Linked DNA regions of Streptomyces ficellus. The protein of the gene in region 2 interacts with the protein of the main gene of each other region in a pairwise test. Links are inferred from orthologs where the notes say so. Each region holds a gene or a part of one and is shown on either strand. Other genes may lie near its edges. The genes, in order: ftsZ and EIZ62_RS22005.

What was found.
Region 1: the proteins of EIZ62_RS22005 (region 2) and ftsZ interact in binary tests that used the Escherichia coli proteins (3 or more experiments, as listed by UniProt). The link is inferred for Streptomyces ficellus from one-to-one orthologs.

Annotation. Positions count from the first base shown.
Region 1 is NZ_CP034279.1:5,480,069-5,496,086, reverse strand. What follows is about bases 12,505-15,476. They hold ftsZ (cell division protein FtsZ), read right to left. Parts: upstream 14,612-15,476; coding sequence 13,397-14,611; downstream 12,505-13,396. Other genes in these bases: EIZ62_RS24510 (cell division protein FtsQ/DivIB), read right to left, coding at 14,890-15,476; pgeF (peptidoglycan editing factor PgeF), read right to left, coding at 12,653-13,366; EIZ62_RS24525 (YggS family pyridoxal phosphate-dependent enzyme), read right to left, coding at 12,505-12,650. In the rest of the region: EIZ62_RS24575 (mechanosensitive ion channel family protein), read left to right, coding at 1-163; EIZ62_RS24570 (Na+/H+ antiporter), read right to left, coding at 195-1,781; EIZ62_RS24565 (GNAT family N-acetyltransferase), read right to left, coding at 1,840-2,307; EIZ62_RS24560 (RluA family pseudouridine synthase), read right to left, coding at 2,304-3,245; lspA (signal peptidase II), read right to left, coding at 3,263-3,823; EIZ62_RS24550 (TraR/DksA family transcriptional regulator), read right to left, coding at 3,882-5,432; ileS (isoleucine--tRNA ligase), read left to right, coding at 6,022-9,153; EIZ62_RS24540 (DivIVA domain-containing protein), read right to left, coding at 9,626-10,726; EIZ62_RS24535 (YggT family protein), read right to left, coding at 10,783-11,079; EIZ62_RS24530 (cell division protein SepF), read right to left, coding at 11,150-11,788; more of EIZ62_RS24525, read right to left, coding at 11,931-12,504; more of EIZ62_RS24510, read right to left, coding at 15,477-15,750; murG (undecaprenyldiphospho-muramoylpentapeptide beta-N-acetylglucosaminyltransferase), read right to left, coding at 15,764-16,018. UniProt on the Escherichia coli protein: Essential cell division protein that forms a contractile ring structure (Z ring) at the future cell division site. The regulation of the ring assembly controls the timing and the location of cell division.
Region 2 is NZ_CP034279.1:4,920,172-4,934,693, reverse strand. What follows is about bases 11,469-14,397. They hold EIZ62_RS22005 (rod shape-determining protein), read right to left. Parts: upstream 13,479-14,397; coding sequence 12,459-13,478; downstream 11,469-12,458. Other genes in these bases: EIZ62_RS21995 (DUF4233 domain-containing protein), read right to left, coding at 14,293-14,397; ndk (nucleoside-diphosphate kinase), read right to left, coding at 13,741-14,154; mreC (rod shape-determining protein MreC), read right to left, coding at 11,469-12,328. Outside these bases: EIZ62_RS22050 (Rne/Rng family ribonuclease), read right to left, coding at 1-1,593; EIZ62_RS22045 (TIGR03936 family radical SAM-associated protein), read right to left, coding at 1,777-2,559; EIZ62_RS22040 (hypothetical protein), read right to left, coding at 2,684-3,646; EIZ62_RS22035 (TIGR03960 family B12-binding radical SAM protein), read right to left, coding at 3,718-5,640; EIZ62_RS22030 (CYTH and CHAD domain-containing protein), read right to left, coding at 5,700-7,235; rod shape-determining protein RodA, read right to left, coding at 7,291-8,490; mrdA (penicillin-binding protein 2), read right to left, coding at 8,497-10,689; rod shape-determining protein MreD, read right to left, coding at 10,709-11,374; more of mreC, read right to left, coding at 11,378-11,468; more of EIZ62_RS21995, read right to left, coding at 14,398-14,522. UniProt on the Escherichia coli protein: Forms membrane-associated dynamic filaments that are essential for cell shape determination. Acts by regulating cell wall synthesis and cell elongation, and thus cell shape.

The DNA.
Region 1 (16,018 bases), 560 kb from region 2 along the record:
GCTGCCGCCGGACGGCCAGTGGCCCGAGCGCGGCAGGGCCTCGGCCCGGCTGCCGCGCCCGGCGGAGGTCCACAGCAACAACGCGGACAACTACGTCCCGGACGGCGAGTCCCCGAACGGCGACTCCCCGGCCGCGGAGGCCCCCCGCACCGGCCGCGGCTGACCTCCCGTACCGCTCCCTCCTCGCCCGCCCGTCAGCGCAGGCTGCGGACGTCCAGGTGGCGCAGCACGCGGTCGACGACCTCCGGGTCGGCGCCGGGCTCGCTGCGGGCGGCGAGGACCTCGTGGCGGGCCGCCGACATCAGTTCCCGCTGGATGCGCTGCATGGCCCGGTACCGCTCCGCGCGCTTGGCCGTGGCGGACCGCCGCTCCTCGTCGACCAGGTCCGGGCTGATCCGCGCCCCCACGTCGAACGCGACGCGCTGCAGCCGCTCCTGGAGCTCCTCCGGGAGGTCCTCGACCTCCTCGATCTCCTTCAGCCGCCGCTTGGCGGCCGCGGCCGCCCGCAGCGCGAGCTTCCGCTCCAGCTCGCGCTCCGCGTCCGTGTCGGCGCGTACGCCCAGCTTCCTGACGAGCCACGGCAGCGTGAGGCCCTGGACCACGAGCGTCGCCATGATCACGCAGAACGCGATGAACACGATCTCGTCCCGCCCCGGGAACGGCGCCCCGTCCTCCGTGCGCAGCGGGATCGCGAGGGCCAGCGCGACCGACGCCACGCCCCGCATGCCGGACCACCACATGACGACGGTCTCCCGCCAGCTCATGGGGATCTCCTCGTCGTAGTCCCGCCGTGTGTGGAGCCGTTTGGCGAGCCAGGTCGCCGGCAGCAGCCACAGCAGCCGGACGCCGACGACACAGGCGACGACGGCCGCGCCCCAGCCCAGCATCCGCAGCTCCCGCCCGTCGGCGGTGCCGAAGACGTTGTGCAGCTCCAGGCCGATCAGCCCGAAGGCGACGCCCGTGACGAGGGTGTCGACGATCTCCCAGAAGGTACGGCCGGCGAGCCGCCCCATCACGTCGTCCGCGTCCGTGGCGCGTTCGGCGAGGAAGAGGGCGGTGACGAGGACGGCGAGGACACCGGAGCCGTGCAGCTCCTCGGCGAGCACGTACGAGACGAAGGGCACGAGGAGGGTGAGCCCGACCTGGAGGGTGGGGTCCCCGAGCAGCGCCATCAGCTTGTTGGAGAGCCAGCCCAGCGCGATCCCGACCGCCACGGCGACGACGGCGGACAGCACCAGTTCACCGGCGGCTTCCCCGTACGAGAACGTCCCTCCGACGGCCGCGCCGATCGCCACGTGGTAGAGCACGATCGCCGTGACGTCGTTGAACAGGCCCTCGCCCTCCAGGATCGACACCAGCCGGCGCGGCAGCCCCAGCGAGCCGGCGACGGCGGTCGCGGCGACCGGGTCGGGCGGCGCGACGAGCGCGCCGAGCGCCACGGCCGCGGCGATGGGCAGGCCCGGGACGACGGTGTGCGCCACGGCGGCCACGGCGGCCGTGGTCACGAAGACCAGCGCCACCGCGAGCAGGAGGATGGGGCGCACATTGGCCGCGAACTGGCGCCACGACGTCCGCTGCACCGCCGCGTACAGCAGGGGCGGCAGCACCAGCGGCAGGATGAAGTCCGGCGGGATCTCCACGTTCGGCACGAAGGGCAGCAGGGCCAGCACCACTCCGGCGAGCGTCATCAGTACGGGGGCGGGCAGCCCCAGCCGCTCCCCGAGGGGCACGGTCAGCACCGCCCCGAGCAGCAGCACGAGCAGCAGAGCCAGCTGGTCCACGGTGCGCCCTCCGGCCGTTCACTCCGTCAAGATCCGGAGGTCAACCCTGCCACGGGCGTCACAGGACCCGGCGCATCGCCCGGTGCGGGATCCCCGCGTCCTGGAACTCGTCCCCGTACGCCTCGTAGCCGAGCCGCTCGTAGAACCCGAGTGCGTGCGTCTGTGCGTGCAGGTCCACCGCCGTCAGGCCACGCGCGCGTGCCGCGTCCTCGATGCCCCGCACCAGGGCCACGCCGACGCCGAGGCCCCGCGCGTCCCGGGCCACCGCGAGCCGGCCCAGCGAACCCACGCCCTCGGCGCCGCCCGTCTTGCCGGCCGCGTCCGCCCCGTACAGCAGCCGGCCGGTGCCCAGGGCGGTCCCGTCGGCGCGGCGGACGGCCAGGACGTGGACGGCGGTCGCGTCGTACGCGTCGTACTCGATGTCCTCGGGCACGCCCTGCTCGACGACGAACACCTCACGGCGGACGGCGAAGCCCGCCTTCCGGTCGGCCTCGCTCACGGCCTCCCGTACGACGACGTCACTCACGCGCTCTCCGCGGCGATCCGGTCCAGGGCGGCCTGGAGGTCCTCCGGGTAGGTGCTCTCGAACTCGACCCACCGGCCGTCCGCCGGGTGCTCGAAGCCGAGCCGCACGGCGTGCAGCCACTGCCGGGTGAGGCCGAGGCGCTTCGCCATGGTCGGGTCGGCGCCATAGGTCAGGTCGCCGGCGCAGGGGTGGCGGTGGGCCGACATGTGGACGCGGATCTGGTGCGTGCGGCCGGTCTCCAGCTTGATGTCGAGCAGGGAGGCGGCGCGGTAGGCCTCGATCAGGTCGTAGTGGGTCACCGAGGGCTTGCCGTCGGCGGTCACGGCCCACTTGTAGTCGTGGTTCGGGTGGCGTCCGATCGGCGCGTCGATGGTCCCGCTCAGCGGGTCCGGGTGGCCCTGCACGAGCGCGTGGTACCGCTTGTCGACCGTGCGCTCCCGGAACTGCGCCTTGAGCAGCGTGTACGCCCGCTCCGACTTGGCCACGACCATGAGCCCGGACGTACCGACGTCGAGGCGGTGGACGATGCCCTGCCGCTCGGCGGCGCCGGACGTCGAGATCCGGTACCCGGCCGCCGCGAGGCCGCCGATCACGGTGGTCCCGGTCCAGCCGGGGCTCGGGTGCGCGGCCACGCCGACGGGCTTCACGATCACGACGATGTCGTCGTCGTCGTGGACGATCTCCATGCCCTCGACGGGCTCGGCGACGATCTGCACGGGCGCGGGGGCGCCGGGCATCTCCACCTCGAGCCACGCACCACCGCTGACCCGCTCGGACTTGCCGACGGCGGCGCCGTCGACGAGCACCTTCCCGGCGGCGGCCAGCTCGGCCGCCTTGGTGCGGGAAAACCCGAACATACGGGCGATGGCGGCGTCGACGCGCTCGCCTTCCAGGCCATCGGGAACGGGCAGCGTACGGATCTCGGGAAGCGTGCTCACCCGTCGAGTATGCCTTGTCAGTCCTTGTGGACGGTCCCGTCGGGGTCCAGCCCCCGGAACGACAGGATCACAATGAGGAACCCGCCACACACGATCGCCGAGTCCGCCAGGTTGAACACCGCGAAGTGCGCGGGCGCGATGAAGTCCACGACCGCGCCCTCGAAGACGCCGGGCGAGCGGAAGATCCGGTCGGTGAGGTTGCCGAGCGCCCCGCCGAGCAGCAGGCCCAGCGCGATCGCCCAGGGCAGGCTGTAGAGCTTGCGCGCCAGCCGGATGATCACCACGATCACCGTCGCGGCGATGCAGGTGAAGATGACCGTGAAGGCCTCGCCCATCCCGAACGCCGCGCCCGGGTTGCGCACCGCCACGAACCTCAGCCAGTCACCGATGACCTGGATCGGCTCGTGGTGCTCCAGCTTGGCCACCACGATCATCTTGCTGCCGAGATCGAGCAGGTAGGCCACCATGGCCACGACGAACAGCGCCAGGACGCGGCGCCTGCCCCTGGGCCGCTCGGCGGGCGCCGCGGCCTCGTCGTCAACGTCCGGCGTACCGATGGTGCGCTCCGCCTCTGCCACGTGAGTCCCTCAACCTAGGTGCCTACTGTGCACGAGGGTACGGCACACACGTACGGGTTCAGCCTCGCCGTTCCTGCTTCTGCTTGTCCTCCACGCAGAGCGTGGCCCGCGGGAAGGCCTGCATCCGCGCCTTGCCGATGGGCTTGCCGCACACCTCGCACAGTCCGTACGTCCCGGTGTCCAGCCGTTCCAGCGCGTGCTGGATCTGCTCCAGGGTGGCCCGGGCGTTGGCGGCGAGCGCCATCTCGTGCTCCCGCGTGATGTTCTTGGTGCCGGTGTCGGCCTCGTCGTGCCCGGCACCGTCCCCGGAGTCCCGCATCAGCCCCGACAGGGCCTCCTCGGAGGCGGTGATCTCCGCCTCGAGGCGGACCGCCTCGCCCTCCAGCTCGGCCCGCGCCCCGGCGACCTCCTCGGAGGTCCAGGGGTCCTCCCCGGGCCGTACGGCGAGCTCCTCCGGTGCCGTGTCGGCGACGCCGCCCCGGGCAAGGGGCACGGCCGAGCCGGCTGGCGCCGTGGTCACGTCCGCGGTCTTCTTCGCTGCCACTGTCCTGGCTCCTGTCTGTTCCGCGGCCTGGGCCGCCCCCTCGGCCGCGGCTGCGGCCTGTTCCGCGGCCTTGCCGGCCACGCGCTTGGTACCCGCCCGGCGCCCTCCCACGGCGCCGCTCTTCCCGTCCGCCGGCCCGGCGTCCGCCGTCCTCCGCCCCTGCGGTGGGGCCTTCTTGGCGGCCTTGTGGGCGGTGGTCTTCTTGGCGGCCGCCTTCTTCGCCGCAGCGGCCTTCTTGGCCGCCGCCCTGCCGGCGGGCGCCTCCGCAGGCGGGGCCTCCTCGCCGACGGCCGCCTCAGAGACAGCTTTCTTGCCGGGCGCCTTCTTGGCGGGCGCCTTCTTGGCAGGCGCCGTCTTGGCGGCGGCCTTCCTGGCGGGAGCCTTGCTGGCGGGCGCCTCCCCAGGCGGGGCCTCCTCGCCGACGGCCTCCTGAGCGACAGCCTTCTTGGAAGGAGCCTTCTTGGCGGCGGCCTTCCTGGCGGGAACCTTGTCGGCGGGAGCCTTGCCGACGGGCGCCTCCGCGGGCGGGGCCTCCTCGCCGACGGCCGCCTCGGAGACCGCCTTCTTGGCAGCCTTGTGGGCGGTGGTCTTCTTCGCGGCCGCCTTCTTCGCCGCAGCGGCCTTCTTGGCGGCGGCCTTGCCGGCGGGGGCCTTTGCGGCCGGAGCCTCGGCGGCGGGCGCCTTTCGCGTGGCTGCCTTCCGGGAACGGGGGCCGTCCGCGGCCGACGGTCCGGCGGCGGGCGCCTTTCGCGTGGCTGCCTTCCGGGCACGGGGGCCGTCCGCGGCCGGAGCCGCGGCCTCCGCCGTCTCGGCGCGCTTCGCGGACCGGTCCGCCTTCTTCGCGGCGGCGTCGGCCCGCGCGGCCCCGGAACCGCCCACCGCCTTCTTCACGACCGTCTTGCGCGCCCGCGCCCGCGCCGGCGCCTCCCGGTCCGCGGCCGACGACGCCGACGGCGACGCCGTGGTCTTCTTCCCCGTCGTGTCCTTGGCCGCCGCGCCCGTGGCCGTGGCGGTGGATCTGCCGGACGACGCCGTCTTCTTCACGGCGGTCTTCTTCGCCACCATCTCGCGGCCCCTTCACATATTGTGATCTTGCTCGCGAATCGTGCTGGGACGATAAATCGACTGGGGCCCCGCGGCAACGGGGCACGCCGCCGTCCGGACGCCCCTCCCCCGTGGCACCGACGGCCTGCATCCGTTGTGCCCAGCTCCCCGCCCGGTAATCCGCCTCCGATCGCGCCCGGAGGCCGCCCCGGAGCCCGCCGGACCGCGTGTGGCCATTCGGGTCACCCCGCACCGCTGGCCGCACCCCGGCCGCCCGCCCGGAAAACCGGTCGGCCGCTGCCTTGCCGGGCGCTTACACTGGGCGCAGCGAAAGGCTTGGATGGGGACGAGTAGCGTCGTACGCAGCCATGAGCGACCCGGGGACGGTGAGAGCCCGGGGGCGAGCGCGACGTGAAGCATCACCCCGGAGCCGCCGGAAGAACACCCGCGGGAGACCGCGCGGCCAGTAGACCCGGCATCGCGACCCCAATGAGGGGGCTCAGGACGCCCACGAGGCGCCCGGGCCAAGGAGGGTGGTACCGCGGGAGCCGCGCAGCGCAGGCGCTCTCGTCCCTCCGACGGAACGAGGAACAGTCCGCCGGAGGATTCGATGTCGCAGTACCGCCAGGTACCCGCCCAGGTCGACCTGCCCGCGCTCGAGCACGCCGTGCTCGATTTCTGGCGCGAGGCCAAGGTCTTCCAGAAGTCCCTTGAGCAGTCCGAGGGCCGCCCCGAGTGGGTCTTCTACGAGGGTCCGCCCACCGCCAACGGCATGCCCGGCGCGCACCACATCGAGGCCCGCGTCTTCAAGGACGTCTTCCCCCGCTTCCGCACCATGCGCGGTTACCACGTGGCCCGCAAGGCCGGCTGGGACTGCCACGGGCTGCCGGTCGAGCTCGCCGTCGAGAAGGAGCTCGGCTTCTCCGGCAAGAAGGACATCGAGGCGTACGGCATCGCCGAGTTCAACGCCAAGTGCCGCGAGTCGGTGACCCGCCACACCGACGCGTTCGCCGAGCTGACGACCCGGATGGGCTACTGGGTCGACCTGGACGACGCGTACCGCACCATGGACCCGGAGTACGTCCAGTCGGTCTGGTGGTCCCTGAAGGAGATCTTCGACAAGGGCCTGCTGGTCCAGGACCACCGCGTCGCCCCGTGGTGCCCCCGCTGCGGCACGGGCCTGTCCGACCACGAGCTGGCCCAGGGCTACGAGACGGTCGTCGACCCCTCGGTCTTCGTCCGCTTCCCGCTGACCTCCGGCCCCCTCGCCGGCGAGGCGTCCCTGCTGGTCTGGACGACCACCCCGTGGACCCTGGTGTCCAACACCGCCGTCGCCGCCCACCCCGACGTCACGTACGTCGTCGCGACCGACGGCCGGGAGAAGCTGCTCGTCGCCGAGCCGCTCCTCGCCAAGGCCCTCGGCGAGGGCTGGGAGGCCACCGGCCAGACCTTCACCGGCGCCGAGATGGAGCGCTGGACCTACGAGCGCCCGTTCGACCTGATCGAGTTCCCGGCCCCGGCGCACTACGTCGTCAACGCGGACTACGTCACCACCGAGGACGGCACCGGTCTGGTCCACCAGTCGCCCGCCTTCGGTGAGGACGACCTCAAGGTCTGCCGCTCCTACGGCCTGCCCGTGGTGAACCCGGTCCGCCCGGACGGCACCTTCGAGGAGGACGTGCCGCTCGTCGGCGGCCAGTTCTTCAAGAAGGCCGACGAGGCGCTCACGGCCGACCTCCAGGCCCGTGGACGGCTCTTCAAGCACATCGCGTACGAGCACAGCTACCCGCACTGCTGGCGCTGCCACACGGCGCTGCTGTACTACGCGCAGCCGTCCTGGTACATCCGTACGACCGCTGTCAAGGACCGCCTGCTCCAGGAGAACGAGAACACCAACTGGTTCCCGGACTCCGTCAAGCACGGCCGCTTCGGCGACTGGCTGAACAACAACATCGACTGGGCGCTCTCCCGCAACCGCTACTGGGGCACCCCGCTGCCCATCTGGCGCTGCGAGGACGACCACCTCACCTGCGTCGGCTCGCTCACCGAGCTGTCCGAGCTGACGGGCACCGACCAGTCGTCGCTGGACCCGCACCGCCCGTACATCGACGACGTGACCTTCCCGTGCCCCACCTGCCAGGAGACGGCCACCCGCGTCCCGGAGGTCATCGACGCCTGGTACGACTCGGGCTCGATGCCGTTCGCGCAGTACGGCTACCCGTACAAGAACAAGGACCTCTTCGAGAAGCGCTACCCGGCGCAGTTCATCTCCGAGGCCATCGACCAGACCCGCGGCTGGTTCTACACCCTCATGGCCGTCGGCACCCTCGTCTTCGACAAGTCGTCGTACGAGAACGTGGTCTGCCTGGGCCACATCCTCGCCGAGGACGGCCGGAAGATGTCCAAGCACCTGGGCAACATCCTCCAGCCGATCCCGCTCATGGACCAGCACGGCGCGGACGCCGTGCGCTGGTTCATGGCGGCCGGCGGCTCCCCCTGGGCGGCCCGCCGCGTCGGCCACGGCACGATCCAGGAGGTGGTCCGCAAGACCCTCCTCACGTACTGGAACACCGTCGCCTTCCAGGCCCTGTACGCCCGCACCTCCGACTGGGCGCCCAGCGAGGCCGACCCGGCGCCGGCCGACCGCACGGTCCTGGACCGCTGGCTGCTCTCCGAGCTGCACGCGCTGACCGACCAGGTCACCCAGGCCCTGGAGGCGTACGACACCCAGCGCGCCGGCAAGCTGCTGTCCGCCTTCGTCGACGACCTCTCCAACTGGTACGTACGCCGCTCCCGGCGCCGCTTCTGGCACGGGGACAAGGCGGCCCTGCGGACCCTGCACGACGTGATCGAGACCGTCACCCGCCTGATGGCGCCCCTGACCCCGTTCATCACCGAGCGCGTGTGGCAGGACCTGGTCGTCCCGGTCACCCCCGGCGCGCCCGAGTCGGTCCACCTCTCCACCTGGCCGGAGGCGGACCTGTCCGCCATCGATCCGGCCCTCTCCTCCCAGATGGCCCTGGTGCGCCGCCTGGTGGAGCTGGGCCGCGCCACGCGCGCGGAGTCGGGCGTGAAGACCCGCCAGCCCCTCTCCCGCGCCCTGGTGGCCGCCACCGGCTTCGAGGCCCTCTCCCCCGAGCTCCACGCCCAGATCACCGAGGAGCTGAACGTCACCTCCCTCGCCAGCCTCTCCGAGGTGGGCGGCTCGCTGGTCGACACGACCGCCAAGGCGAACTTCCGCGCCCTCGGCAAGCGCTTCGGCAAGGGCGTCCAGGACGTCGCCAAGGCGGTCGCCGCCGCCGACGCGGCCGCGCTCTCCCTCGCCCTGCGCAACGGCGAGGCGACCCTCGACGTCAACGGCGAGACGATCACCCTCGCTCCCGACGAGGTGATCATCACGGAGACCCCGCGCGAGGGCTGGTCGGTGGCCTCCGACGCGGGCGCGACGGTCGCCCTGGACCTGGAGATCACCCCGGAGCTGCGCCGCGCGGGCCTGGCCCGTGACGCGATCCGCCTGATCCAGGAGGCCCGCAAGAACAGCGGTCTGGACGTGGCGGACCGGATCGCCCTGCGCTGGGAGTCCACCGACCCCGAGGTCGTCGCGGCCCTCGCGGACCACGCGGAGCTGATCGCGGACGAGGTCCTGGCGACCGACTTCTCCTCCGCCGACGCGGACGCCACCTACGGCGCCCCGTTCACCGACGAGGGCCTCTCCCTCACGTTCCGCCTCCGCAAGGCCTAACCGCCCCGAAGGGCCCGGCCACCCTCCCGTGGCCGGGCCCTTCCGCGTTCCCGCACCCGGCGACGTACCCGGGGCGGGGCCGTGCAGGGTCGCCCCCGCAGGGGACCGGCGGCGTTACCGGGGCTCCCCTTACGCGTAACCCGAGGCCGCCGGCCCCGAGGAGGCGAGCCCGGAGGGGCCACGCCCCCCACCCACGGGGGTCACCGGCACGAGGCACCGCCCGCAGGCGAACCGGGAACAGGCACCGCCCCGCAGGGAACCGACGACAGGCACCGCCCCGGTCCCGTTGCGCCCACCCTCCCCCAAGCTCTCGGCTCCGCTCGAGCAGGGGGGACCCCCATCGCCCCAGCGGGACGCCCACAACGGGTACGAGCGACAAACGGGCCGGGGCCCGGGACGTCACTACGTCCCGGGCCCCGGCCCGACTGCCTGCCGACCGACGGCTACGCGCTGCGCGCGCGACCCGCCGCCGTCAGTTGTCGTCCTCGTCGATGAGGAAACCGCGCATCGGCGACGGCGCCTGCTGCATCGGCTGCGGCGCCTGCGGCCGCACCGGTGCCATCGGCTGCGTCATCGCGGGCGACATCTGCTGCTGGCCGCCGTAGGACGGGCCACCGCCCATCGACGGGCCGCCGCCCATGGTCTGGTTGCCGCCGTACGACGGTGCGCTCGCGCCCGCGGACGCCATCGACGGGGAGGGCGGCAGCGACGGCGCGGCGGACGGGGTCCGCGGCGGGGCCAGCGAGTCGTCGGCCTGGGTCTCCAGCTGGCGCAGCTGGCTCTCCAGGTACGACTTCAGGCGGGTGCGGTACTCGCGCTCGAAGCCCCGCAGGTCCTCGACCTTGCGCTCCAGCGTGGCGCGGGCGGACTCCAGCGAGCCCATCGCGACGCGGTGCTTCTCCTGGGCGTCCCGCTCCAGGGCGTCGGCCTTGGCGCGGGCGTCGCGCTCCAGGCCCTCGGCGCGCGACCGGGCCTCGCCGACGATCTTGTTGGCCTCGGAACGGGCCTCCGCGATCGCCTGGTCGGCGGTCTGCTGGGCGAGGGAGAGGACGCGGGCCGCGCTGTCGCCGCCGGGGCCCTGACCGGGCTGCGGCATCTGCGGGCCGTGACCGCCCATGGGACCACCCATGGGACCGCCCATCGGGCCACCCATGGGACCGCCCTGCATGGGGCCGCCCTGCATGGAGCCGGGGCCGTGCTGGCCCTGGGGGCCGCCGTGGCTCGGGCCGGCCGGCAGCTGCGGGGCACCACCGGGCAGCTGGGGCGGACCCATCTGCGGGGGCTGCTGCTGGACCGGTGGTCCGGATATGGCGGCGGGGACGGGAGCGCCGGGACCCACGGGCCGGTCCTGCTGCTCCGGCGGCTTGCGCATCCCCTGCTGCTGCTGGTTCTGCGCGGCCGCGCGCGTGGCGGCGGCCAGCTTGGCGCGCAGGTCCTCGTTCTCGCGGAGCAGGCGCGTCAGTTCGGCTTCGACCTCGTCGAGGAAGGCATCGACCTCGTCCTCGTCATAGCCTTCTCGGAGGCGGACGGTCGTGAACTGCTTGTTCCGCACGTCCTCGGGGGTCAGCGGCATCTTTCCTTCACCTCTACGTAGTCGTCGGCAGTCGGCAGGACCGGATCGCTACACCCTCACACCCTCATCATGAAGCTGTTCACGATGGAGATCAGGATGTAGACGATGATCATCAGAACGAAGAAGGACAGGTCGAGTGCCACGCCCCCGAGACGCAGCGGCGGGATGAACCGCCGCAGAAGTTTCAGTGGTGGATCGGTGACAGTGTAGGTGGCCTCCAGAACGACCACCATCGCCTTCCCGGGTTGCCATGAACGTGCGAACTGGAAGACGTAGTCCATGACCAGCCGGAAGATCAGGACGACAAGGAAGCACATCAGAGCGATGTAGATCACTTGTAGTGCGACGCTCATCCCGCGCTTCCCTCTCCCCTGATCCCATGTCCACCGGCCTCCCGGCCGGGTCGTTCCCGGTGTCGTGCTCTCAGCTCTGGTTGAAGAATCCGCCCTCTGCGATGCGGGCCTTGTCCTCCGCCGTGACATCGACGTTAGCAGGCGACAACAGGAACACCTTCTGCGTCACTCGCTCAATGCTGCCATGCAGCCCGAAGACGAGACCGGCGGCAAAGTCGACAAGTCGCTTCGCGTCCGTGTCATCCATCTCGGTGAGGTTCATGATCACAGGGGTGCCCTCGCGGAAGTGTTCCCCGATGGTACGGGCCTCGTTGTAGGTCCGTGGGTGAAGTGTGGTGATGCGGTAGGGCTCCCGCTCGGACACGACCTTGGGCATGATCACCGGTGCGTTCTTCTCCAGGCTCGGGCGTTCAGGTGTGATGGATGCCACGGGGGCGATTCGCGCCGGACGTCCGCTTTCAGCGGGAAGCGGAACGGGCTCGCGCTGCACGGGCGGCTGCTGGACCACCCGCACCGGCTCCTCGCGCTCCGCCTGGTGCGAGACCTGGTGCGAAGCCTGGTGCGGGGGCTGGTGGCGCCGTCGGTCGCGCTCGGGCTCCGGCTCCAGTTCGGGTTCGAAGTCGTCATCGGGGTCGAAGCCCCGGCCGTCGTACCCATCGTCCTCCACGAGGCCGAGGTAGACCGCCATCTTGCGCATCGCGCCGGCCATTCTCTGAGTCCTCCGCTCTGTGGTGGATCGCCCTCACCATTAGTGGGCACAGCGTCACCAAGTGCCCGCGATCCACGAGGCCTGTCCGCTGTTCGGCGGAAATGACCATATTTTCTGCTGTGGTCCGACTTGCTTCGCGACGTTACCCGAGCCTGGGTCGGTCTCCGAGTACCGCCGTACCGATGCGCACATGTGTCGCCCCGGCCGCCACCGCGTCCTCGAGGTCCGCACTCATCCCTGCTGACACCATGTTCGCAGCAGGACGGGACGCGCGCAGGCGGGATGCCAATTCCATCAGCCGGTCGAACGCGGCCCGTTGCCGTCCGGCGTACGGCCCGGCCAGCGGTGCCACGGTCATGAGCCCGTCGAGCCGGAGGCCCGGCGCCTCCTCCACCGCCGCCGCCAACTCCTCGACGCCGTCCGGGGCGACGCCTCCGCGCTCCCCCCGCTCGCCGGACTCCGCGTCCAGCGCGACCTGGATCAGGCACCCCAGTTCACGCCCGGCGCGCGCCGCGGCGGCGGAGAGCGAGCCGACGAGCTTCAGCCGGTCGACCGACTGCACCTCGTGCGCGTAACTCGCCACGGAACGGACCTTATTGGTCTGCAACTGGCCGACGAAGTGCCAGGTGAGGTCGAGGTCGGCACAGGCGGCGGCCTTGGGGGCCGCGTCCTGGTCCCGGTTCTCGGCGACGTGGCGGACCCCCAGCTCATGCAGCAGCCGCACGTCGCTCGCGGGGTAGGTCTTGGTGACCACGATCAGGGTCACCTCCTCGCGGCGGCGGCCGGCGGCCCCGCACGCGGCGGAGATACGTTCCTCCACCCGCGCCAGGTTCTGGGCGAGTTCAGCCTTGCGGTCCGTCATCCTCAACCGTCCAACCAGACATATCCGGCGAGCCGCCCGGTCGTGCGGTCGCGGCGGTACGAGTAGTGGTCGCGCGACTCGAGCGTGCACACCGCCGACGCACTCCGGTCGCGCACCCCCAGCGCGTCGAGCTGCGCGTGCACTCCGGCGGTCACGTCGACGGCCGGAGTGCCCCAACTCGTCTCGGAGTGCGCCGACGGTACGGCGGCGGCCACCTCGTCCCGCATGGCCGCGGGCACCTCGTAGCAGCGTCCGCAGACGGCCGGGCCGGTACGGGCGGTGATCCGCGACGCCTCGGCGCCGAGAGCGATCATGGCCTCGACCGTGGCCGGGACGACGCCCGCGACCATCCCGGGGCGGCCGGCGTGCGCCGCGCCCACGACGCCCGCGACCGGGTCGGCCAGCAGGACGGGGGTGCAGTCGGCGGTGAGCACCGCGAGCGCGAGCCCGCGCCGGGCGGTGACGACGCCGTCCACCGCCGGGACCGGTTCGTCCGGCGCCCACGGTCCGTCGACCACGGCGACGTCACGCCCGTGCACCTGGTTCATCCAGACGACCCGCCGCGGGTCGAGCCCCAGGCTCTCGGCGGCGAGCCGACGGTTCGTCATGACGGAACCGGGGTCGTCCCCGACCGCTCCGCCGAGGTTGAGCTCCTCGTACGGAACGGCGCTCACCCCGCCCCACCGGTCGGTGAAGGCGAAGTGCGCGCCGCTCACTGTGTCGTGCTGCCCTATCACGTCACACGGTCACTTCAGGAAGTCCGGGACGTCCAGCTCCTCGGCGGAGGTGTCCGGGTACGGGCGGGCCGGCGGGACCGCCGGCGGGGTGACCGACAGGGAGCTGTCGTTCGCCGCCGGAGCCGGTTCGGCCGCCGGGGCCGGGGACTCCTCGCGCACCGGGACGGTCCCGAGGCCGCTCACCGGCCGGGGCTGCTCGGTCGCGCGTGCCGGGGGCGCCGGCTCCTCGCGCTTGCTCGACCCGGCGCTCAGCACGTTGTCGCGCCGGGCCGGCGGCTGGCCGCCGTCGAAGCCGGCCGCGATGACCGTGACCCGTACCTCGTCACCGAGGGCGTCGTCGATGACGGCACCGAAGATGATGTTGGCCTCGGGGTGGGCGGCCTCGCTGACCAGCTGGGCCGCCTCGTTGATCTCGAACAGTCCGAGGTCCGAGCCACCGGAGATGGAGAGCAGCACACCGCGGGCGCCGTCGATGGACGCCTCCAGCAGCGGCGAGGAGATCGCCATCTCGGCGGCGGCCACCGCGCGGTCGTCGCCGCGGGCGGAGCCGATGCCCATGAGGGCGGATCCGGCCTCGGACATGACCGACTTGACGTCGGCGAAGTCGAGGTTGATCAGGCCCGGGGTGGTGATGAGGTCGGTGATGCCCTGAACGCCGGAGAGCAGCACCTGGTCGGCGGACTTGAACGCGTCCAGCACGCTGACCTGGCGGTCCGAGATGGACAGCAGCCGGTCGTTCGGGATGACGATGAGGGTGTCGACCTCTTCGCGGAGCTCGGCGATGCCGTCCTCCGCCTGGTTGGCGCGGCGCCGGCCCTCGAAGGTGAACGGCCGGGTGACCACACCGATGGTGAGGGCGCCCAGCGAGCGCGCGATGTTGGCGACGACGGGAGCGCCGCCGGTGCCGGTGCCGCCGCCTTCGCCGGCGGTGACGAAGACCATGTCGGCCCCCTTGAGGACCTCCTCGATCTCCTCGCGGTGGTCCTCTGCCGCCTTGCGACCGACTGCCGGGTTGGCTCCGGCCCCGAGGCCGCGGGTGAGTTCACGGCCGACGTCGAGCTTGACGTCGGCGTCGCTCATCAACAGAGCTTGCGCGTCCGTGTTGATGGCGATGAACTCGACGCCCTTGAGACCGACCTCGATCATTCGGTTGATGGCATTGACACCACCGCCGCCGACACCGATGACCTTGATGACTGCGAGGTAGTTCTGCGGTGCTGCCACGTCGAAGGCCTCTCGCCTCGAGTTACGTGTCGCCACTGCGCGGTGGTCCCGCGCCGCGACGACGGATGCCGATGGGACGGTCCGAAACGCCGACCCAAACCCTAACGTTGAAGTTTAGGGTTACCAGTGTCTCTGTTCGCTGGACTCTTCCGAACAGGACACTAAGTCGACAAGTGGCGCACGTTCAACGAACACGCCGAACCTCCCGTTTTTCTTTTCACCCTATGTGATCACCCATAGCGCTGACCAACCAGGGTGCTGGCCAGGGCATATGTGCGTCAACTCCGCGACGCCGCCGGGGCGGTCGGGGCACTCACGTCGAAGTGCCCCGCTTTGGGCGCCGCTTTCATCAGTGCGGTCAGCGCACGCGCTTTCGCCTCGCCGTCCTCGCCGCTCCCCCACTCCACGGTCCGGCCGCCCGTCAGCTCCAGGGTGATGGAGTCGTACGAACGGACCCGGAGAACCTTGGCGTCCTCGGCAACCCGGCCGGGCAGGTCACCCGCGACGCCGACCGCCTCGACGGTCAGCCGCTCGGCGTCGAAGCGGCGCAGGCTGGGCGACGAGGCGACCGCCAGCTCCAGCAGGGGCACGCCCTCGGGGGCCTTGGCCGCGTCGACCGTGGCGAACCGCACACCCTTGGCATCCACTTCGGTGAACCTGCCTCCCTTGCCGATGAGGAGGACCGGGGTGCGCTCGACCACCCGCAGGGCGATGCCGTGCGGCCAGTCGCGGACGACGTCCACCGTGTCGATACGGGGCAGGGCGCGCCGCAGCCGGGCCTCGATGCCGTCCGTGTCGACCGACACCAGCGGCGCCCCAACGGGCACCGCGGCCACCGCCTCGACCTGCGCGGGCGTCAGCACCCGCGTACCGGAGGTGGTGACCTGCTCGACCCGCAGCCAGGCGGAGCCGTAGAAGAGCCACAGCCCGCTGGCGAGCAGCCCGAGCACGATGACGATCAGGAGCACGGCACGGGGGCCGGGCAGGGCGCGGCGGCCGCCACCCGGCCGCCCCGGGCGCCACCGCGGGGCGAGCCGGGCCGGGGACGACCCCTTGGGTCCGGAGCCCTTGGCCCGCGGGCCCCTGGCGCCCCGGGAGCCCGGCGCGCCGCGCTCGGTGGTCGTCGTCGGCCCGGCCATGCTCCCTGCCTTCTCACGCCCTGTGGCGTGCCGCGATCGCCTCGTAGACCATGCCGACGAGCAGGTCGTCGGCGTCCCGGCGGCCGAACTCGGCGGCGGCGCGGGACATCTCGTACAGCCGGTGCGGGTCGGAGAGCACCGGGAGCACGTTGCCCTGGACCCACTCGGGCGTCAGCTCGGCGTCGTCGACCAGCAGGCCGCCGCCCGCCTTCACCACCGGCTGGGCGTTGAGCCGCTGTTCGCCGTTGCCGATGGGCAGCGGCACGTA
Region 2 (14,522 bases):
GCTCTCGCCCTCGGCGCCCGAGTCACCGCTGCGGCGGCGCCGGCGACGGCGACGGCGCGAGCTGCTGGTGCCGGCCGCGGACGGGGTGCCGCCCTCGTGCTCGTCGGCCTCGTCCTGGTCCTCGTCCGCCTCGTCCCCGTCGGCCTCCTCCTCGGCGCGGGCGGCCTCCTCGGCCTCCTCCGCCTCGGTGGCGTCACCACGGCGACGGCGGCGGCCGCCCCGGCGGCGACGGCGCGAGGGGCGGTCACCGAACTCGTCGGTCTCCTCGCCCTCGCCGGCCTCCGCCTCGGCGTCCGCGTCGGTCTCGGCCTCCGCCTCCGGCTCGGGAGCGGCCGCGGGGGCGGTACGGGTCGGCTCGGCCTCGGCGGCCGGCTCGGCCGGCTCGCCACGGCGACGGCGGCGGCGACGGCCACCCGTCTCGGGCTGCTCGGCGGCGGCCTCGGCGGGTGCGGGGGCGGCGGGGGTCTCGGTGACCTCCGGGGCCTCCTCCGTCCCGGCGGCCTCGGCGGCGGCCGCGGCGGCGGCGGTCTCCGGGGTCTGGAACATCGGCTCGGTGAAGACCGGGGCCTGGAAGACCGGCACGGCCGGGCGCGCGGCCCGGCGGCCGCGGGACTGCTCGGGCTTCTTCGCCGGCTCGGCGGTGAACTGCGGGGCGGCGGCCCGGCGGCGCGTACGGCCGCGGGTGGCGGCCTCCTCGGCGGCGGCGACCTCGGCGCCCGCCTCGTCGGAGGAGATCTGCGCGACGGTGGCGGCCGGCAGGCTCTCGCCGCCTTCGGCGGTGTCCGTCTCGTCCTCCGCCGGGGCCTGCGCCTGCGGGGCGCCGGCCGGGGCGGTGGCCTTGCGGGTGGCGCGGCGGCGGGTGCGGCGCGGCGCGGCCTCGGCATCCTCGGTGGCCGGGGCGTCGGCAGCCGGGGCGGCGACGACCGGGGCCTGGGCGGCCTGCGGCTCCTCGGCGGCCTGCGGGGCGGCCGCCGGAGCGGTGGCCTTACGGGTGGCACGGCGACGCGCCGGGGCGGCGGGCGCCTCCGGCTGGGCCTCCGGTGCGGACGCCTCGGGAGCCTCGGCGGCCTGCGGGGCACCGGCCGGGGCGGTCGCCTTGCGGGTGGCACGGCGGCGGGCCGGGGCGGCGGGCGCCTCCGCCTCGGGCTGAGCCTCCGCGGCCTCCATGGGCTGCGGGGCGGTCGCAGGGGCGGTCGCCTTGCGGGTGGCACGGCGGCGGGCCGGGGCGGCGGGCGCCTCCGCCTCGGGCTGAGCCTCCGGCGCGGAAGCCGCAGGAGCCTCCGCGGTCTCGGCGGCCTGCGGGGCGCCCGCCGGGGCGGTCGCCTTGCGGGTGGCGCGGCGACGCGGGCGGGCCGGAGCGGGCTCGGCCGCCTCGTTCGGCGCCTCGGCGAGGGAGGCCACGTCGGCCACCTCGGCGGCGGGCGTCTCGACGACGACCTCGCCGGCGGGCGTGTCCCCGGCGCCCGCCGTGACCGGCGGTCCCGCGGGACGCGACGCGGCCCGGCGACGGCGGCGCGGAGGCAGCGTGTCGCTGGGCGAGCTGTTCTCTTCGTTGTGGTTACCGGCGGTGCCGGTTTCGTTCGGCTCGAGCATGCGGGCGGTTCTCCCGTCACGCTCCCGGGCGCCGCGTCTGGCGCGGCGCCGCACGGGAGCTGTTATGTCTGGCTCGCCGGTTCCGTACGCGGTGTGCGGACGGCCTGGCGAAAGTCTCCTGTGGGTGTACGCGGCCCGACCCAGGTGGCTCCCGAGTGCCAGGGCCGCGATGCGACGACCGCCCTACGCGGAACCTGCACCTGTCGGCTCCGGGGCGGCGGCGGGTCCGGCGGCCTTGGGTGGGGCGGCCAGGACTGCCTCGCGGTCGGGCGCGAGCGGGTCGGTCACCGTGCCGGACTCCTCGTCGAAGAGCCCCTGCGCCAGCCTGGTCACCGCTGCGGGGACCGGCGGCGCCAGGTCGGCCACAGCTCGGAGACCGGACAGGACGTCGTCGGGTCGTACGGCAGGTGTCACGTGCCGAACAACCAGCCGCAGTATCGCACAAGGGCCCTGTCCGGGCCTATCAGACGGCGCAGGTGCGGCTTCCAGGTCCGCCACGGCCGCCCGTGCGTCGAAGGTGCGCATGCCGTTCTTGGTCTTGCGCTGCACCTCGACGGCGTCCGCGGCGAGGAAGGCGGCGACGGCGCGTTCGGCGTCCTCGGCCGCCACCTGCTCCAGGCGCAGTTCCCAGACGGAGGCGGTGAGCCGGTCGGCGAGCCCCGGCGTGCGGGCCTCGACGGCGTCGGTGATGTCGAGCCCGGCCGGCAGGGACTCGTCGAGCAGCGCGCGGAGCTTCTCCGGGTCGCGCGGCGCGGTGAGCGCGATCTCCAGGTACTCGGCCTCGGAGCCCGTGCCGGTGGGTGCGGCATTGGCGTACGAGACCTTGGGGTGCGGTGTGAAGCCGGCCGAGTACGCCATGGGCACCTCGGCGCGGCGCAGCGCGCGCTCGAAGGCACGCTGGAAGTCGCGGTGGCTGGTGAACCGGAGGCGGCCGCGCTTGGTGTAGCGCAGGCGGATGCGCTGCACTGCCGGTGCGGGCGGCGGGCCTTCGGGCTGTCGCTTGCCCAGTGGTTCTTCTCCTCGGTGCGGGGCGGGCGCGGTGGCGCTCCGCCCACGAAAATTCGGGCGGCTCCCGGGGGTCCCGCCCGGCTCACCCCCGCTGTCGCGGGGAGATCTCTGGTGCGGGCGCCACGCCGGGCGCAGTCGTTGTACTACCCAGACTACGCGCCGGTGCTCCGGTGGGTTCCCCAGGCCGCCCCGGCGGGGGTCCGCCGGCCAGCGCCCGCCACGCGTCGAGGCGGGCCCGCCGCAGCGTGACGCGGGCGGCGGCGAGCGCCGCGCGGGCCGGGCGCCACAGGTGGTCGCGCAGGGCGTGTCCAGCCGGTACGCACACGTTCCGCCAGGTCCACGCCACGGGCCGGCCCAGCAGGTGCCGGCCGAGCCACTTCAGGGCGCGCCCCAGGGCCCGTGACACGTACCCGGCGGCCCGCCACGCCATGACGGCGGCGTCCCGGATCTCCCGGCCCACCGGGGTGAGCACCCAGCGGTACAGCCACCGGGCGGGCGGGGCGACCACCCACCGGAACAGCCAGGCCAGCGGGACGACGATCCCGTACCGCACGACCGGCACGACGACGTAGGTCCACAGCGCCACCCACGGCCACACCAGCAGCGCCTTCGCCAGCCACACCACACCGTGCCCGGCCGGGGTGAGCACCCAGCGGTACAGCCACCGCGCCGGTGCGGCGACCAGGGTCGCGCCCAGCCAGGCCAGCGCGTGCCCCAGCGGCGTCAGGATCCACCGGTACAGCCACCCGGCGGGCCTCACCAGCCCGTACACCACCAGCGCCCCCGCCAGCCACGCCAGCGCCCGCCCGAGCGGGGCGAGGACCTGGGCGTAGAGCCACACCAGCGGGGTGATCAGCAGGGCGTACAGCACCCGGCCGAGGGGGCGCAGCACCACCCGGTCGAGTGCCCGCCCGCACGCGGTGAGGGCGTCCCAGACGAGGCGTACGGGCAGGACGACGAGCAGCGCCACGATCCGTACCGGCATCCTGACGGCCGCCGTCAGGCACCCCTCGGGCCGGCGCGCGTCCATTTCCTGGCGGTCCATGCCCGGCAGGACGCGAACGGCCCGGTCAGGGGTTTCTCCCCCGGCCGGGCCGTTGCGCGGACGTTACACGGCTACTTGACGACCGTCAGCGGCAGCAGCTTCTTGCCGGTGGGGCCGACCTGGATCTCGGTCTGCATGGCGGGGCAGACGCCGCAGTCGAAGCACGGGGTCCAGCGGCAGTCCTCGACCTCGGTCTCGTCGAGCGCGTCCTGCCAGTCCTCCCACAGCCAGTCCTTGTCGAGACCGGAGTCCAGGTGGTCCCAGGGCAGGACCTCCTCGTAGGTGCGCTCGCGGGTGGTGTACCAGTCGACGTCGACGCCGAACTCGGGCAGCGTCTTGTCGGCGCACGCCATCCAGCGGTCGTAGGAGAAGTGCTCGCGCCAGCCGTCGAAGCGGCCGCCGTCCTCGTAGACGGCGCGGATGACGGCGCCGATGCGGCGGTCGCCGCGCGAGAGCAGGCCCTCGACGATGCCGGGCTTGCCGTCGTGGTAGCGGAAGCCGATGGAGCGGCCGTACTTCTTGTCGCCGCGGATCTTGTCGCGCAGCTTCTCCAGGCGGGCGTCGGTCTCCTCGGCGCTCAGCTGCGGGGCCCACTGGAAGGGGGTGTGCGGCTTGGGGACGAACCCGCCGATGGAGACCGTGCAGCGGATGTCGTTCTGGCCGGAGACCTTGCGGCCCTCGGCGATCACGTTCATCGCCATGTCGGCGATCTGGAGGACGTCCTCGTCGGTCTCGGTGGGCAGGCCGCACATGAAGTACAGCTTCACCTGGCGCCAGCCGTTGCCGTACGCGGTGGAGACCGTGCGGATCAGGTCCTCCTCCGAGACCATCTTGTTGATGACCTTGCGCATGCGCTCGGAGCCGCCCTCGGGGGCGAAGGTGAGGCCGGAGCGGCGGCCGTTCCTGGTGAGTTCGTTGGCGAGGTCGACGTTGAACGCGTCCACCCGGGTCGACGGGAGGGACAGGCCGATCTTGTCCTCCTCGTACCGGTCGGCGAGGCCCTTGGCCACGTCGCCGATCTCGGAGTGGTCGGCGGAGGACAGCGACAGCAGGCCGACCTCCTCGAAGCCGGTCGCCTTGAGACCCTTGTCGACCATCTCGCCGATGCCGGTGATGCTTCGCTCCCGCACGGGGCGCGTGATCATGCCGGCCTGGCAGAAACGGCAGCCGCGGGTGCAGCCGCGGAAGATCTCGACGGACATCCGCTCGTGGACGGTCTCGGCGAGCGGGACGAGCGGCTGCTTGGGGTAGGGCCACTCGTCGAGGTCCATGACGGTGTGCTTGGACACGCGCCACGGGACGCCCGACTTGTTCGGCACGACGCGGCCGATGCGGCCGTCGGGCAGGTACTCGACGTCGTAGAACGCCGGGATGTAGACCGAGCCGGTCTTCGCGAGGCGGAAGAGGACCTCCTCGCGGCCGCCGGGGCGGCCCTCCGCCTTCCAGGCGCGGATGATCTCGGTCATGTCGAGCACGGCCTGCTCGCCGTCACCGATGATCGCGGCGTCGATGAAGTCGGCGATCGGCTCGGGGTTGAAGGCCGCGTGGCCGCCGGCGAGCACGATCGGGTCGTCGAGGGTGCGGTCCTTGGACTCCAGCGGGATGCCCGCGAGGTCCAGCGCCGTGAGCATGTTGGTGTAGCCCAGCTCGGTGGAGAAGCTCAGGCCGAAGACGTCGAACGACTTCACGGGCCGGTGGCTGTCCACGGTGAACTGCGGCACCCGGTGCTCGCGCATCAGCGCCTCGAGGTCCGGCCACACGCTGTACGTACGCTCGGCCAGCACGCCCTCGCGCTCGTTCAGCACCTCGTAGAGGATCATGACGCCCTGGTTGGGCAGGCCCACCTCGTAGGCGTCCGGGTACATGAGCGCCCAGCGCACGTCGCACTCGTCCCAGGGTTTGACGGTGGAGTTCAGCTCACCGCCGACGTACTGAATGGGCTTCTGCACGTGCGGGAGCAGAGCTTCGAGCTGGGGGAAGACCGACTCGGACATCAGAGACCTTCATGAGCGGGCAGGGGGCGACTCTCAAGCGTACCCCGGCCCGCGGAAGGTCAGAGCCGCCGCGGTTTCCCGGCGTCCACGTCCGCCCACACCTCCGGCAGCCGCCGCTCGGACTCCGCGGCCCGCGCCTCCTCCCGGCCGTACAGCAGGCCCCACGTGAACGCCGTCTCGCCCGACAGGTGGGCCTGGACGGCGAGGTCGCGGAGCGTCCGGCGGGCGACCACGCTGTCCTGATGCTCCCCGAGGACCTTCTGCACGGCCTTGACCCGCTTGCCGAACCGTTTCGCGGGCTTGCCGAGCGCGGGTGCGGCGGCCTCCGCCCCGTACCGGGCGCGCTTGGCGGCCTTGCGGGCCTCGTGCAGGGCGACGTCCCGGTCCGGCCCCGGCGTGAGGGCGAGCGCACGGTCGACGCGGGCGGCGAGCCGGTCGTGGTCCTTCCGCAGCGCCTTGCGCAGGACGGGCCCGGCGTCCTTGCGGGCGGCGGGGCGCAGCGGCGGGTCGGCGAGCAGGGCGGCGAGGGAGTCCAGGAGGGCGGCGTACCGGTCGCTGTCGAGGACGGCGAGGGTGCGCCCGCGCGATCCGGCCCGTCCGGCGCCGTCCCAGGCGCGCAGGCGGCCCCGGACGGGTCCGAGGAGGAGGGTGACGGGCAGGGCGTCGACGCCGGCGGTGAGGCGTGCGGCGAGGACTTCCTGGTCGCGGTCGACGCCCAGCTCCCCGGCCAGCCATTTCAGTTCGGCGGCGACGGGGTCGGTGGCGGACCGGTCCAGGACGGAGCGGTAGGTGCGGAAGGCGCTGCGCAGGCGGCGGGTGGCGACGCGCATCTTGTGGACGGAGTCGGGCAGGTCGCGGCGTACGGCGGCGTCGTAGGTGACCAGGTTGTCGGCGTGTTCGCGCAGGTGGGCGAGGATGCGGCCGCCGGCGGTGCCGTCCTCGTCCGGGGGCGGGGCGGGCAGGCGGCCGGTGTCGGTGAGCGCCTTGTGGAGTTTGGAGGCGGTGCCGGCGGACTTCAGTCCCTTCTTGCGCAGCCGCTTGTCCAGGGCGTCGAGGAGGGCGGGGTCGCCGTCGTCGGCGAGTTCCACCTCGATCTCGGTCCACTCGGTGGCGGTGCCCTCCTGGTGGCCCTTGCGGCCGCTCTTCCGGCCGCCGGGCGCGAGGAGCTCGGCGCGCACGGTGTCGGTGGCCGCCTCGGCGAGCAGGGCTCCGTCGTGGCCGACGAGGTGGCGGACGTCCCGGCGGGAGCGGAGCCGTACGAGGGGGACGAGCGCGGCGCCGCGGGTCCTGGCCCGCACCAGTGCGGCGAGGGCGTCGGGCACGTCGTCCTCCAGCGGGGCGCGCAGTTCGTCCCGTACGCCGGGGGCGACCGGCAGCTTCAGGTGCCAGCCGGAGTCGTTCCCGCCGGTGCGGCGGCGCAGCGTGATGGACGCGGCGGCGAGCCGGAGGTCGTCGGTGTCGTAGTAGACGGCGTCCAGCTCGGCGACGCCCCGGTCCACGACGTCCGAGACGCCGCCCACGCCGGTGAGGTCCGGGAGCCGCGTGCCGGGGTTCGCTTCGTACTTCCGCTCGATCTCGCGTTTCGTGTCCGCCACCATGCCCCTGCAAGTGCCCCGGAAGGGGCCGGTCCATGCGGGCGGTGACGTGGTCCTATGCGGCCAGGGGCCGCTGGACCCTGATCGACTGGAGCAGTCCGATGGCCACCCACACGGCGAACATCGACGATCCTCCGTAGGAGACGAACGGCAGCGGCAGGCCCGCGACGGGCATGATGCCGAGGGTCATGCCGATGTTCTCGAAGGACTGGAACGCGAACCAGGCGATGATCCCGGCGGCGACGATCGTGCCGTACAGCTCGGTCGTCCCCCGGGCGATCCGGCAGGCGCGCCACAGCACGATGCCGAGGAGGGCGATGATCGTGGCGCCGCCGACGAAGCCGAGTTCCTCGCCGGCGACGGTGAAGATGAAGTCGGTCTGCTGTTCGGGGACGAACTGGCCGGTGGTCTGGTGGCCGTTGAACAGTCCCGCTCCGTAGAGCCCGCCGGAGCCGATGGCGATGCGTGCCTGGTTGGTGTTGTAGCCGGCGCCGGCCGGGTCGAGTTCGGGGTTGGCGAAGGCGGCGAACCGGTTGATCTGGTACTGGTCGAGCACGCCGAGCGCGGCGACGGCGACCGCGCCGATGACCCCGGCGCCGATGAGTCCGAAGATCCAGCGGTTGGACGCGCCGGAGGCCAGCAGCACGCCGAGGACGATGACGACCATGACCATCACGGAGCCGAGGTCGGGCATCAGCATGACGATGGCCATGGGCAGGACGGCGAGTCCGAGGGACTTGGCGACCGTGCGGTGGTCGGGGTGGAGCTGGTCGCCCGCGTCGACCTTGGCGGCCAGCAGCATCGCCATGCCCAGGATGATCGTGATCTTGACGAACTCGGAGGGCTGGAGGGAGAACCCGCCGCCGATCACGATCCAGGCGTGGGCGCCGTTGATGGTGGCGCCGAGCGGGGTGAGGACGAGCAGCACCAGGACGACGGAGATGCCGTACAGCACCGGTACGGCGCCGCGCAGGGTGCGGTGGCCGAGCCAGATCGTCCCGACCATCAGGGCGAATCCGATACCGGTGTTGAGGACGTGGCGGAAGAGGAAGGCGTACGGGTCGCCCTGGGTGAGTTCGGTGCGGTTGCGGGTGGCGGACCACACCAGGAGCGAGCCGATGAAGGACAGCGCGACCGCGGAGAACAGCAGCGGCCAGTCGAGCCTGCGGACCATGGAGTCGCGGGCGGTGAGCCTGCCCCAGGCGCCGCGGTCGGGCGCGTAGCGGGAGACGGAGAAGTTGTTGGTTCCGGTCATCGCGGGTCAGTCCCTCCAGACCGGGGGCGGGCCGGCGGGCGGGGGCTCCTCCCCCTGTGCCTGCTCGGCCGGGTCGACCAGCTGTGACTTGGGGTCGTACGGCTTGATCGGCGGCGCCTCGATGGTGCCGTCCTGCTGGATCCTGGGCAGCGTGCTCTGCGGCTTGGGCAGCAGGGCGCGCTTGAGGTCCTGCTTGCCGGAGTCGTCGAGGCCGTAGAGGGCGTCGTAGATGTTGCGTACGGCGGGGCCGGAGGCGCCGGAGCCGGTACCACCCTGGGAGATGGTCATCACGATGGTGAAGTCGTCGGTGTAGGTCGCGAACCAGGAAGTGGTCTGCTTGCCGTACACCTGCGCGGTACCGGTCTTGGCCCGCATGGGGATCTTGTCCTGCGGCCAGCCGCCGAACCGCCAGGCCGCGGTGCCGCCCGGCTCGACGACGGAGCGCAGCCCCTTGTCGAGGTCGCTGACGGTCTGGGCGTCGACTGGGAGCCTGCCGTGCGGCTTGGGCTTGATCTCCTCGATGCTCTTGCCGTCGGGGCTGATCACGGCCTTGCCAATGGTGGGGTTGTAGAGGGTGCCGCCGTTGCTGATGGCCGCGTAGGCGGTGGCCATCTGGATGGGGGTGACGAGGACGTCGCCCTGGCCGATCGCGTAGTTGATGCTGTCGAAGGCCTTCAGCTGGTTGCCCTCGAGGCAGCTCTCGTAGGCGATCTGCTCGACGTAGCTGCCGCCCTTCTTGCCCTGCTTGCACCAGGAGTCCTTGTTGGCCTCCCAGAACGACTGCTTCCAGTGGCGGTCCGGGATGCGGCCCTTGACCTCGTTGGGCAGGTCGATGCCGGTCTCGGAGCCGAGGCCGAAGTCGTGCGCGGTCCGGTAGAACCAGTCGTTGGCGTTCTTCTTCGCCTTGAGGCCGCCGTCGCGCTGCCACTCCTTGTGGCCGAGGGCGTAGAAGACGGTGTTGCAGGAGAACTTGAGGGCCTCGCCGAGGGAGATCGGTCCGTGGCCCTTGGACTCGAAGTTGGCGAAGCTCCGGCCGCCGAGGCTGTAGGAGCTGGAGCAGTTGTAGCTGCCGTCGAAGGGGTAGCCGGCGCGTACGGCCGCGCTCGCGGACACCACCTTGAAGATGGAGCCGGCCGGGGCCTGGCCCTGGATGGCCCGGTTGAGCAGCGGGTAGTTGGAGTTCTTGCCGGTGAGCCTCGCGTACTCCTTGCCGGAGATGCCGCCGACCCAGGCGTTGGGGTCGTAGTCGGGCTGGGAGGCCATGGCGACGACGCGGCCGGTCTTGGACTCCATGACGACGACGGCGCCCGCGTCGGCCTTGTACGGCCGTCCGGTGATCTTGTCGGTCTCGCCCCGCACCTTCTTCATCGCCTGGTACAGCTCGTACTCGGCGACGGCCTGGACGCGGGCGTCGATGCTGGTGACGACGGTGGAGCCGGGCCTGCCGGGGTCGCTCTCGGCCTCGCCGAGGACGCGGCCCAGGTTGTCGACCTCGTAGCGGGTCACCCCGGCCTTGCCGCGCAGGGCCTTGTCGTAGGTGCGTTCCAGGCCGGAGCGGCCGACCATGTCGGAGCGGAGGAACGGCGAGTCGGTGTCCTTCGCCTTCTCCAGCTCCTCGTCGGTGACGGGCGAGAGGTAGCCGAGGACCTGCGCGGTGCGGGCGCGGCCGGGTGCGGGGTAGCGGCGCACGGCGGTCGGCTCGGCGGTGATGCCGGGGAAGTCCTCGGCGCGTTCGCGGATCTGGAGGGCCTGCTGGGTGGTGGCCTCGTCGGTGACGGGGATCGGCTGGAAGGGTGAGCCGTTCCAGCAGGGCTGGGGGGTCTTGGAGTCGCAGAGGCGGATCTTGTCCATGACGTCCTTGGGCTTCATGCCCAGGACGCCGGCCAGCCGGGTGAGGACGCCCTTGCCGTCGTCCTTCATCTTCATCAGCTCGGTGCGGGACGCGGAGACCACGAGGCGGGTCTCGTTGTCGGCGAGCGGGACGCCGCGGGCGTCGAGGATGGCGCCGCGCACGGCGGGCTGGACCACCTGCTGGACGTGGTTGTTCTTCGCCTCGTCGGTGTACTCCTTGCCCTGCCGGATCTGGAGGTACCAGAGGCGGCCGCCGAGGGTGAGGAGCAGGGAGAAGACCAGGACCTGGATGACGATGAGCCGGATCTGGACCCTGGGGGTCCGGCCCGTCTCGGGGATGTTGCTCATGACGCGGTTGCCCCCTCGGTCACAGTCGCTTGACGCCCTTGATGCGTCCGGCCCGCGCCGCCCGGTTGCGGGCGGCCTTCATGCGCAGCACGCCGCGCTGTTCGCCGATCCGCAGGCCGGTGCCGTTCGCCATGAAGCCGGAGGCGACATCACTTCCGGAGCCGGTGTTCTCGGCGAGGGGATCGTTCTCTGCGCGTCTGGCGAGCGCCATGATCAACGGCACGGTGAAGGGCGCGAGCAGCAGGTCGTAGATGACGGCGGTGACCAGCAGGGACACCAGGCCGACGTGGCGGGCGGCGGTGTCGCCGACCAGGGCTCCGACGCCGGCGTACAGCAGTGTCGAGCCGACGGCCGCGACGACCACCATGGCCATGGGGCCGGTGGCGGACCGCAGCTGGCCGTTCTCGGGCTTGGCGAGGCCCACGAGGTAGCCGATGACGCACAGGACCAGGGCGTACCGCCCGGCGGCGTGGTCGGCGGGCGGGGCGAGGTCGACGAGCAGGCCGGCGCCGAAGCCGATGAGGGCGCCGCTGACGTGCCCGTACACCAGGGAGAGGCCGACGACGACGAGCAGGAGGAGGTCGGGGACGGCGCCGGGGAGCTGGAGGCGGGCCAGGATCGACACCTGGAGGACCAGGGCGACGACGACGAGGGTCGTGGAGAGCAGGATCCGGTTGAAACGCATGCGTCACTCCCCCTCGGGCGGCCCGCTCGGTGCGCCGCTGGGCGCCCCGGTGGGAGACGGGGTCACCGTGACGGTGACGGTCGGCTCGGGCGTGGGCTTGGGCGGCAGCACGGTGTCCCGGGGGTCGGTGCGCGGGGCCTGGACGACGACGCCGACGATGTCGAGCTTGCTGAAGCCGACGTAGGGGCGTACGAAGATGTTCCGCGTGAGGTTTCCGGTGGACGGGTCGACGCGGACGACCTCGCCGACCGGGACGCCGGGTACGAAGGGCTTGTCGGCGCGGGAGCCGAAGGTGACGAGCCGGTCGCCGGGCTTGACCTTGGCCTTGCCGTTGAGGAGCTGCACCGACAGCGGGCGGTCGCCCTGGCCGGTGGCGAAGCCCAGTTCGTCGGACCGCTCCATCCGGGTGCCGACGGTGAAGTCCGGGTCGCTGGCGAGGAGGACGGTGGACGTGCCGGGGCCGACGGTGGTGACGCGGCCGACGAGCCCGTCGCCGTTGATGACCGTCATGTCCCGCTTGATGCCGTCCCGGGCGCCCGCGTCGATGGTCACCGTCCAGGAGAAGCCCTGGGCGGCTCCTATGGCGATGACCTCGGCGGCCTTGATGCCGAACTGGCCGGCGCCGGCCTTCTTCAGCAGGTTGTCGAGCTCCCGCACGCGGCTGCGGTTGCGGTCGTCGCTGCCGAGCTTCGCCTTGAGCGCGGCGTTCTCCCGTTCCAGGTCCGCGACGCGGTTGTGGCGGTCGCCCGAGTCCCGTACGGCCGCGATGGCGTTGCCCACCGGATTGACGGCGGACGCGACGCTGTCCTCGACCGGGCCGAAGACCGTGGCGGCCGCCCGTCGGGCGCCGTCGACGGGTGACTCCTCACCGCCGCGGATGTCCACCGTGATCAGCGCGAACGCGATGGCGACCAGCAGCACCAGGAGCAGCCGGCTCTCTCGTGTGTCCCTCACGTGGGGCGGCCGTGCCTTCCTCGTAGGAATCTCGTAGGAAATGTTGTGCCGTTATATCAACCGGAGCAACCGGATCAACGATCAGCCGTACGGGTCCGGCAGCACCCGTACGGCTGACCTGTGGGTCACGCTATCTGCGCGGCTGGGCGTCCAGCACCTGCTGGAGCGCCTCGAACTCCTCGACGCACTTGCCGGAGCCGAGCGCCACCGAGTCCAGCGGGTCCTCGGCGATGTGGATCGGCATGCCGGTCTCCCGGCGCAGCCGCTCATCGAGGCCGCGCAGCAGGGCGCCGCCGCCGGTGAGGACGATGCCCCGGTCCATGACGTCGCCGGACAGCTCCGGCGGGCACTTGTCGAGGGTCGTCTTGACGGCGTCGACGATGGCGTTGACCGGCTCCTCGATCGCCTTGCGGACCTCGGCGGCCGAGATGACGACCGTCTTGGGGAGCCCGGAGACGAGGTCCCGGCCGCGGATCTCGGTGTGCTCGTCGCTGTCCAGGTCGTACGCCGAACCGATGGTGATCTTGATCTGTTCGGCGGTCCGCTCGCCCAGGAGGAGGCTGTACTCCTTCTTGACGTGCTGGATGATCGCGTTGTCCAGCTCGTCACCGGCCACCCGGATGGACTGCGCCGTGACGATTCCGCCGAGGGAGATGACGGCGACCTCGGTGGTGCCGCCACCGATGTCGACGACCATGTTGCCGGTGGCCTCGTGGACCGGGAGGCCGGAGCCGATGGCGGCGGCCATGGGCTCCTCGATGATGTGCACCTGGCGGGCGCCCGCCTGGGTGGACGCCTCGATGACGGCACGGCGCTCGACACCCGTGATGCCGGAGGGCACACAGACGACGACGCGCGGACGGGCCAGGTAACGGCGCTTGTGGATCTTGAGGATGAAGTAGCGGAGCATGCGCTCGGTGATCTCGAAGTCGGCGATCACGCCGTCCTTCAGCGGCCGGACGGCCACGATGTTGCCGGGAGTCCGGCCGATCATCTTCTTCGCTTCTGCGCCGACCGCCAGGATTCCGCCGGTGTTGGTGTTGATCGCGACGACGGACGGCTCGTTGAGGACGATGCCGCGACCCCTCACGTACACCAGCGTGTTGGCGGTCCCGAGGTCGACAGCCATGTCACGGCCGATGAACGACATTGAGTTCCCCTTGTTTCCCATGAGGATGCGTCGGGCCTTCCCAATTAGAGCGTTGACGGCTTCTCAGGTCGGCGAGGTGGGTGTGTGGCGAGGAGATTCACATCGTAGTCCCGCCTGCGCGGACACGGCGCGGTGGCCCACCTCTGTATAGGTGACGATGTGTCGGTGCGATGCGTTCCCGGTCGTGGCGTTCATATGCCGAAGGGCGACCGAAATTCCATCGGTCGCCCCAGGTCATGAGCGCTGTATGGCTGACAGCGGGTCAGGAAATGCCCGGGAAGAAAATCTTCAGTTCCCGAATGGCGGACTCCTCCGAGTCCGACGCGTGGATCAGGTTCTCCCGGACGATGGTGCCGAAATCACCACGGATGGAGCCGGGCGCTGCGGCGATCGGGTCAGTCGGCCCCGCCAGCTGGCGTACGCCCTCGATGACCCGCTCGCCTTCGACCACCAGTGCGACGACCGGCCCGGACGACATGAACGCGACCAGCGGCTCGTAGAACGGCTTGCCCTTGTGCTCGCCGTAGTGCTGCTCCAGCGTGTCCTGGTCCAGGTGGCGCAGCTCGAGGGCGGTGATGGCCCAGCCCGCCTTGCGCTCGATACGACCGATGACCTCGCCGATCAGGCCGCGGCGTACCGTGTCGGGCTTGAGAAGGACGAGCGTGCGCTGGGTCATGGGTGAGGGCTCCTTGCAGGCATACGTGTGCGGTGAGCCGAGGCTACAGGGGCGCCGCCGCGCCGCGGCACGGGGTCCGGTCTTTCCGGCCACCGGGGCGCACGTTCCCGGGTACCGCGCCCGGGTCGGGGCGCGCGGCTACTGCGCCTGGGCCGCCCACTTCGCCTTGGCCACGTCGATCTTCCGGCCGAAGTGGACCGACGCCCACCACAGCCCGGCGAACACCGCGCCCAGGAAGAACATCACCGGCACGACGAAACCGCTCAGGATCAGCACCACCTGGAGCGCCCAGCCGAGCTGCACCCCGCCCGGCCGGGTGATCATGCCGCACAGCAGCACGCTCAGGGCCATGAGCACACCGCACACCG